2 regions of the Paenibacillus sp. 22594 genome follow, and region 1 is predicted to be linked to the other one. Evidence: riboswitches for the same ligand, from Rfam matches in the RefSeq annotation. Region 1 holds a riboswitch; the other holds the start of a gene.
What was found. Region 1 has a riboswitch for thiamine pyrophosphate ahead of ACTJKB_RS05250 (thiamine phosphate synthase). Riboswitches for the same ligand answer to the same signal wherever they lie in the genome.
Positions count from the first base shown of each region.

Region 2: it holds a riboswitch for thiamine pyrophosphate, as region 1 does, so the genes downstream of both, ACTJKB_RS19980 (ABC transporter ATP-binding protein) here and ACTJKB_RS05250 (thiamine phosphate synthase) in region 1, are expected to answer to the same signal.

Region 1 covers NZ_JBQENA010000001.1:1,127,774-1,131,983, reverse strand. Annotated here, with positions in the region: gene ACTJKB_RS05260 (NUDIX hydrolase) at 1-285, opposite strand, end outside; gene ACTJKB_RS05255 (SDR family oxidoreductase) at 521-1,390, shown strand; TPP riboswitch at 1,559-1,660, shown strand; gene ACTJKB_RS05250 (thiamine phosphate synthase) at 1,784-2,386, shown strand; gene thiS (sulfur carrier protein ThiS) at 2,440-2,643, shown strand; gene ACTJKB_RS05240 (thiazole synthase) at 2,715-3,479, shown strand; gene thiH (2-iminoacetate synthase ThiH) at 3,510-4,210, shown strand, end outside.
Region 2 covers NZ_JBQENA010000006.1:165,816-170,025, forward strand. Annotated here, with positions in the region: gene ACTJKB_RS19970 (ABC transporter substrate-binding protein) at 1-850, opposite strand, end outside; gene ACTJKB_RS19975 (ABC transporter permease) at 847-1,623, opposite strand; gene ACTJKB_RS19980 (ABC transporter ATP-binding protein) at 1,607-2,368, opposite strand; TPP riboswitch at 2,508-2,611, opposite strand; gene ACTJKB_RS19985 (TetR/AcrR family transcriptional regulator) at 2,683-3,339, opposite strand; gene ACTJKB_RS19990 (DHA2 family efflux MFS transporter permease subunit) at 3,532-4,210, shown strand, end outside.

The DNA of each region.
Region 1 (4,210 bases):
GGTCCGGCACCAGTAGGTGATAATGACGAGTTGCCTGCCCGGATCGGTCAGAAAGGACACGGCATACAATAGCTTTTCCACCGTGACCGTGAGTCCGGTTTCCTCCTGAATCTCCCTCTCCAGTGCAGCCTCCAGGCCTTCTCCGAATTCCATTTTTCCGCCGGGGCATTCCCAGCTGCCTGCTCCTATCACATCTGCAGCTGCCCGCTGTACGAGCAGGATTCTGCCTTGATGCAAAATGACTCCTTTGACCGCGACGATGATGCTCCGTGCATTTCTGGTCATATAACTTATGCGCCTCCTTATCCTATGGGTTAATCGCTCCGAATCTCATCTCGGATCTATACTTCACTAAATTATATCGGCCCTTTACGTCAAAAACGACTGTATTTTTGTTTGGACAGCCGGGAAGTGTGGTAAGTAACATAACGAAAGCGATTGTATAATTGATGATGCATAAGCCATCCTAATACGATGTGGTTACTTCAACAAAAGGTACACAGCGAAAGGAGAATGGATCATGCCAGAAAATAAGCAGACTACCAAAACCTTGCCTCCCCAGGTGCAGGATCATCAGCCCGGTATCGAGAGCGAGATGAATCCGCGCCCTGAATTTGAAACTTCCAGCTACAAGGCGGCAGGCAAACTGCTGGGTAAGGCGGCGCTCATTACGGGAGGCGATAGCGGTATTGGACGGGCGGTTGCCGTTCATTTTGCCAAAGAAGGTGCGGATGTGGTCATTTCCTACCTGAATGAGCATTCCGATGCCGAAGAGACCAAACGCCAAGTGGAGCAGGAGGGACGGAAGTGTATTCTGATTGCCGGTGACATCGGCGTAGAAGCGTTCTGCCAGGATCTGATCAACCGGGCGGTGGAGGGACTGGGCAAGCTGGACATCCTGATCAACAATGCGGCCGAGCAGCATCCGCAGGACAAGATCGAGGATATTACCTCCGAGCAGCTGGAGCGGACGTTCCGTACGAATATTTTCTCTATGTTCTATTTGACCAAGGCAGCTATGCCGCATCTGAAAAAGGGCTCCACAATCATCAACACGACGTCGATTACCGCGTACCGCGGCAGTCCGCAGCTGCTGGACTATTCGTCCACCAAGGGCGCGATTCTCAGCTTCACCCGCTCGTTGTCGATGAATCTGGCGGAAAAGGGTATCCGTGTGAATGCTGTCGCTCCGGGTCCGATCTGGACACCACTGATTCCATCCACATTTGATGCCAAAAAGGTCAGCGAGTTCGGCGGTACACAGCCCATGCAGCGTCCGGGACAACCGGAAGAGCTGGCGCCAGCCTATGTCTATCTGGCCTCGGATGATTCATCCTATGTCAGCGGTCAGGTAATGCATGTTAACGGCGGGGAAATTGTCAACGGCTAGAAGTTACTGTGCGGCCAGTCGGTTTCGGAAAATATAACGGTTCAAGAGCAGGCCCATGCGGTCTGCTCTTTTTTATGTCCCTTGCAAGCAGTGAAGCTTTCGGTAAAAGGGATAGCTTTTCCGAGGAATAATATGTTAATATGAACCACGTCAGCAACTGAATACAGCAATTGTCCCTAGGGGTGCCGCAAGGCTGAGACGAACGTGACGTTCGGACCCTTTGAACCTGATCTGGTTAAAACCAGCGTAGGAAAGCGGAGAATGAATGAACTGCAGCGGGGTTGTATTTCTTACACCCGTATTCCTGTACAAATTTATGACTGCCTCCTATCGCGGGGGCGGTTTTTTTGTGTTGCCCGTTTGTCGCAAAAGAGTGGAGCAGGAGGTGAAGAATTGGCGGAAATTCATTTGATCTCTGATGGGAAGTTGGAGCCGGGGCGGTTCGTCAGCCTGGCGGCCGCTGTGCATCCGCTCGTGGACTATATTCATCTGCGGGAAAAGCACCGGTCTGCCCTGGAGCTGCTGGGCATGGCAGAGCAGCTGATGCGTGCAGGAATCCCCGCATCCTGTCTGGTCATCAATGATCGGCTGGATGTTGCGCTTGCCGCCGGTGCAGGTGCTGTCCAGCTAGCCTGGCACAGCTTGCCGCCTGCAGCAGCCCGTGCAGCCGCTTCCGGTCTCCGGCTGGGAAGGTCAGTGCACTCCGCGGCAGAAGCCGCTGAAGCAGGCCGGCAAGGGGCGGACTTTTGCCTGTTCGGGCATATTTTCCCTACTGGCTGCAAGCCCGGTCAGCGGGGGCGCGGTTTGGCGCTACTGGAGGAAGCGGTCCGTAGCACCCGCATTCCACTGATTGCTATCGGCGGGGTGGAGCCTGGTAATGCAGGTCAGGTGATCCGTCACGGTGCTGCCGGGATTGCGGTCATGTCCGGCATTTGCGGAGCGGATGACCCTGTAGCTGCTGCCCGTGCTTACTGGTTGGCGCTCCAGGAGTCGTAAGATCTGTGTGTTTGAATGTACCGTGGGTGACCACGTGAAGGAGGTGAGAAGGCATGAATCTAATCATCAATGGCAAACCCGGAGTAGTTGCGGAAGACTGCCGGACCGTTGCCGATCTGTTAAACCGGCCTGAATGGAGCTTTCGGCTTGTGATCGTGGAACGAAATGGTGAGATTGTCAGCAAGGAGCATTACGGGGCGGTGGCATTATGTGAAGGCGACCGGCTGGAGCTGGTGCATTTTGTGGGCGGGGGCTGATGCCGTGAGGCTATCATAAAATATAAGAATTTATTTTCACGCTGTCGAATTTCATTACAGGAGGCGAGTTCATGTTAGATCCATTCGTGATTGGCGGCATTACGTTATCGAGCCGGCTGTTCATCGGCACCGGCAAATACAGCCGCAATACACTTATTCCCGAGGTGGTTTCAGCTTCAGGCTCACAAGTGATCACGGTTGCCCTGCGCCGTGTAGATCCGGAGAGCCAGGACAATATTATTAGCCATATTCCTTCCCATATGACTCTGCTTCCGAATACTTCGGGTGCGCGCAATGCCGAGGAAGCTGTGCGGATCGCCAGACTGGCCAGAGCCGCCGGCCTTGGTAATTGGGTCAAGATTGAGGTCATCAATGATCAGAAATATCTGCTGCCGGACAACCTGGAGACTATCCGGGCTACGGAAATACTGGCCGCAGAAGGCTTCGTAGTGCTGCCCTATATGAGCCCGGACCTCTCAGCCGCGCTGCGGATGCAAGCAGCGGGAGCCGCCGCCATTATGCCGCTGGGTTCACCCATCGGCTCGAACCGCGGCCTGCGCACCAAAGAGCTGCTGCGCATTCTCATCTCTGAGGTGGATCTTCCGGTGATCGTCGATGCCGGTATCGGCCGCCCCTCCGAAGCGGCAGAAGCGATGGAGCTTGGCGCATCCGCTGTGTTGCTCAATACGGCAATCGCTACCGCCCGTGATCCGCTGCTAATGGCAGAAGCCTTTCGCGAGGCGGTAGTTGCAGGCCGCAAGGCTTATTTGGCTGGACTCGGTCCAGTGGAAGAGACGGCTGTCGCGTCTTCGCCTTTGACCGGATTTCTGAAGTGACTCACAAGCTAACGGAAATGGGGGAGTAACATGAGCTTTTTTGAACCACTGACTCGTCTGGAGCAACTGCCTTACGAGAGCTTGTGGCGGGAGTACCGGGTGGAGGATGTGAAGCGGGCGCTTCTCAAGGATCGTCTGGATGAAAAAGACCTGCAGGCCCTGCTGTCTCCGGCTGCGGAATCTTGTCTGGAGGAGATGGCTCAGCGAGCGCAGCGGTTGACCCGTACGCATTTTGGGCATGTGATGCAGCTGTTCACACCGATGTACCTGGCTGATTTCTGTGTGAATCACTGTACGTATTGCAGCTTCAGCTCGATTTATGATTTTCCGCGAAAAAGATTGACTCTGGAGGAGGTCAGACAAGAGGCTATAGCAATCTCCTCCACGGGCCTGCGCCATCTTCTGATTCTGACCGGGGAATCGCGCAGGGAGAGTCCGGCCACATATGTGAAGGAATGCGTAGAAATTCTGCATGAGTACTTCTCTTCTGTCAGTATTGAGGTGAACCCGCTGTCCACTGAAGAGTATCGGGAGCTTAGGGAAGCGGGAGTGGACGGGCTGACCCTGTATCAGGAGGTCTACCACCAGGAAACCTACCGCAAGCTGCATGTGAAAGGTCCCAAAAGAGTCTACCGCAACCGTCTGGATGCCCCCGAACGGGGCTGTCAGGCCGGTTTCCGCTCTGTCAACATCGGTGCTCTTCTGGGCATGTATGATTGGCGCCAGGAAGC
Region 2 (4,210 bases), on a different contig from region 1:
GCAGAAGGTCAAGCGCCTCCTGCGGGTGATCCGCAACGAATTGCTGTCCTTTACGTGCAGCCTGGATAAACTTCTGGATGTAGCCTTCAGAATTCTGCAAACCCAAGTCGCTGGCGACCAAGACAAGCTCATAGTAATCGGGGACGCCGTAATCGGTTGGATTCAACGAAATGACCGGATGGCCTTCCTTTTCCAGAATCAACTGCTCATGGTTAATAAATCCGCCAATAATGCCATCGACACGCCCGGTTGTAATGGCTGGAATAAGGTCAAAACCCACATCGGTCAGGTTTACTGCTCCAGGATCTCCGCCATCGCTTTTGACCATGGTTTTCAGCATAGCTTCATAGAGAGGGATCGAAGAGTATCCGGCATTTTTACCTTCCAGGTCTTTTGGGCTCTTGAGCCCGCTGTCAGCCGGAACCATCAGATGATTTAGCGGATGTCTGACGATCGCAGCAACGGACTTCACCGGAATCTGCTCACCCCGTGCCATCAGCACCTGCGGCTGGTAGCTTAGGGCCAGGTCAACTTTACCTGCGGCTACGAGCTTCAGGGCATCATTGCTGTCAGCGGGCATTTGGATATCCACAGCAAGCCCTTCGTCGGCAAAATAGCCGTTCTGCTGGGCGGCGTACAGGAAGGAGTGGACTGCGTTCGGATACCAGTCGAGCATAATCGTTAGCTTGTGGGGCTGCCCGCCTTGATCCGCTGATGCAGAACTGGCTGGAGACTTATCATTGCTGTTCCCGCAGCCTGTCGCAGCAAGTCCCAGACACAGAAATAGCAATAACGGGACTAGATGGAGTTTCCTTTTTCTAAAGGGAGGTTCAGAAGGGATCAGTTTCATCGATGAATGCCTCTTTTCTGCAAAATAATTTTTTCGAGCAGCACAATAAATAGAAACAGAATGATTCCGAGTGCAGATAAAAGAAATACAGAAGCGAACATTTCCGCACTTTGCAGATTGCCCGCCATCCGGCGGCTGAAATAGCCGAGTCCCCGGCTGCCGCCCAGCCATTCCCCGATCGTCGCGCCAATGACGCAGTAGACCATAGAGAGCTTGAGACCAGAGAACAAAGAGGGCAGTGCAGGCGGAATCTGGGTCTTTCGCAGAATTTGCCAGCGGGTCGCACCGAGTGTGAGCAACAGTTCTTTGTACATAGCACCACTTTTGCGCAGACCGTCAAAGGTCCCTACTACCACCGGGAAAAAGGCAGTGAGGAAAACCACTGCAACCTTGCTCCATAGGGTATAGCCAAACCACATAATAAAAATGGGTGACAGCGCGATCAGCGGAATGGTCTGACTGATCACCAGCAAGGGGTATAGCGCCTTTTCGAGTGGAGTGAACATGTGCATTCCAGTACCCAGCAGCATGCCGCAGGTTGCCGACAGAACAAAGCCGAGCAAAACCTCCTGCAGAGTAGCAGGGAAATGTTCTCCGAAAAGCAGTTCTCTCTGCTCCATGAGTGCCGTCCATATAGCCGTTGGAGCCGGGAGAATGAATGCTGGGACAAGCTTCAGTCGCGCAGCGCTCTCCCAGCCGGCAAGAGTGACCAGTACCAGCAAGGCAAAGGGGCCATATTCGCGCAGAAAGGTTCTGCTAATAGATACTCTCATGCAGCCTCCGCTCCAAATTCTCCCGCAAAGTAATGAAATGCGGTTCATAGTTCATCCGGTAATGTCTGGGCCGCGGGATATCCACCGAGAATTCCTGTACACCGCCGCTGCCTCCAGACATCAGGTAAATCCGGTCACTGAGCAGCAGCGCCTCCTCTAGATCGTGGGTGATGAACAGAACCGTTTGCTTAAGACTGCCCCATAATTCCAGGAGCCAACGGTGCAGTTCACGCTTGGTTATGGCATCCAGTGCTCCAAAAGGCTCATCGAGCAGCATCAGCTCATTTCCGGCGGCAAGGGTGCGGAGCATAGCGATCCGCTGACGCATCCCCCCGGACAGCTCCTGCGGGTAGAGCCGCTCTGTACCTTCAAGTCCAAACCGGTCGAGCATTTCACGGATATTCTTTACAGCATCTGCTTTGCTGCTCTTTCGCTTCAGCTCCCAGGGCAGCAGGCAGTTGTCCATCACGGTTCTCCAGGGCAGCAGCAGATCCTGCTGCGGCATATAGGCGACCTGGCCCAGACGCGACGATGGATCGTCAGAGATCATACCGTGAACTTTGAGTTCGCCATCTGTATGCCTAAGCAGACCGGCGATGATTTTGAACAGGGTGCTTTTTCCGCAGCCGCTGGCACCGACAATGGAAATGAATTCGCCCTGGCCGATGTTCATTGAGAGTCCACTGAATACCGGAGTCTGCGGCGAAGCGCTGAAAGCATAGGACAGGTTAGTGATTGAGATCATATTCGTATGTATTAAGCCTCCTTTCATTGGCGACGCATCTGCTTCCGGGACTGCGGAAGCACAATAAAGACCCATCCGTCTCCAGGGGAGGCAAATGGGTCTGAAAGGTTCAGGCAGTAGGCGTGAAGCGGCACTGCTGATCGTTTCTGTTCCACTTCCCTCCGCTGGTATGATCCAGATCAGGTTCCAAGGGTCCGAAGCTTAAGGCTTCGTCTCAGTCATTAGACTCCCCTAGTGAAATAGCAGGTCAATATTATATTCGCAACTGCTAACTAATATAGCATATTCCAGAATGTTGTCAAAAGAAAGTGTGCTCAGGACCGCTGTAGTCCAGTTACGAATAGGGTTAGAATCCCTTCCAGGATATCCTTTTTGCCCGACCCGTGAAGCTTCTGCTGATAGAGATAGAGATCAGGGCTGAGGACCGCGATCAGAGAAGTTGCGGCAAAATGGGGATCAATAGCAATCAGCTTGCCATCATCTGCAACCCGCTTCAGACGCTCGGCCATAACTGCGTTCAGCCGCTGGAAAATCGGATGTTCAAACTGGGTGAGCTGTTTTTTGCCCGTGAATTCAGACTTGATCATCTGCAGTAGCTCAGCATGCTGGTCTATAAATTCCACAACCTGTTCAATACTGCTCCGCAGCTCTTCAATGGAGCTGTCTGCTCCAACAGAGGATTGGAGCTCCTGCTCCAATCGGGCAAGAAAACGTTCGGAGCTGGTGGAGAGCAGGGCAGAGCAAATTTCACCTTTGTCCGTGAATCTGCGGTAGAGCGAACCCTGGCCGATTCCTGCCCGCTTGGCAATGCCGTACATACTGACTGCTTCCAGACCGTTCTCAGTAAAAAGCTCTCGGGCAGCTTCAAGAATACGCTGGACATAAGGGTCCTGATTATTCCGGGAGGAGGATGGATTTGATTGTGGTGTTAGGTTTGAGGATGGATTGCTGCCTTGTTCTCTCGGGTTCATGACAGGCTCCTTTCAGAAATACAGCATATATTTACAGGAAATAAGTGAACTCCATTGACAGACCGGACAATTGTCCGTAGACTAAAAAATGTAACAACGGACAGTTGTCCGTTCAGAGATATATTATATCGATTAAGTTGTGCTGCGGTCAATGAGTCTACCTGCGCAGTTCAATTCAGGAGGAGATAGAGAATGGAGCAATCGCTGAAACCGGAGGCCGATTTTCGCCTGTCAAGCATTCTGGTTCCGCTGCTGGCCATCATTGCCGGTGTATTCATGGTGGTGCTCGACAGTACGGCTATGAATGTGGCTTTGTCAACGCTGGTCAAGGATTTTAATACGGATCTAAATACATTGCAATGGATTGTGACCGGGTACATGCTGGCCCAGGCCTCGGTGATTCCGTTGTCCGGCTGGCTGTCTGACCGTTTCGGAGCCAAGACAGTTTTTCTAACGGCAGTTATCGTATTCACTATGGGTTCTATTCTCTGTGCAACACCAAGCCGTGCAGAATGGCTGATTGCCTTCCGTGTCCTGCAGGGTCTGGGCGGAGGTTGTGTGCTTCCTGTCGGGATGGCATATGTGTACAAGCTGGCACCGAAGAACAAGGTAGGCGTAGTCATGGGGATCATGGGTATACCGGTGCTGTTTGCTCCGGCTATCGGTCCTGTGCTGTCCGGCTGGCTGGTGGAGTATCATTCCTGGCGCTGGATCTTCCTCATAAATATTCCTATCGGGATCATCTGTCTCCTGATTGGTTCGCGCAAGCTGCCGCAATCGGAACGCAGCCAGGTGCCCGGGATGGATAAGCTTGGGATGATTCTTGGGCCCCTTGCCTTTGCTTCTCTGTCTTACGGGGTGAGCCAGGGAG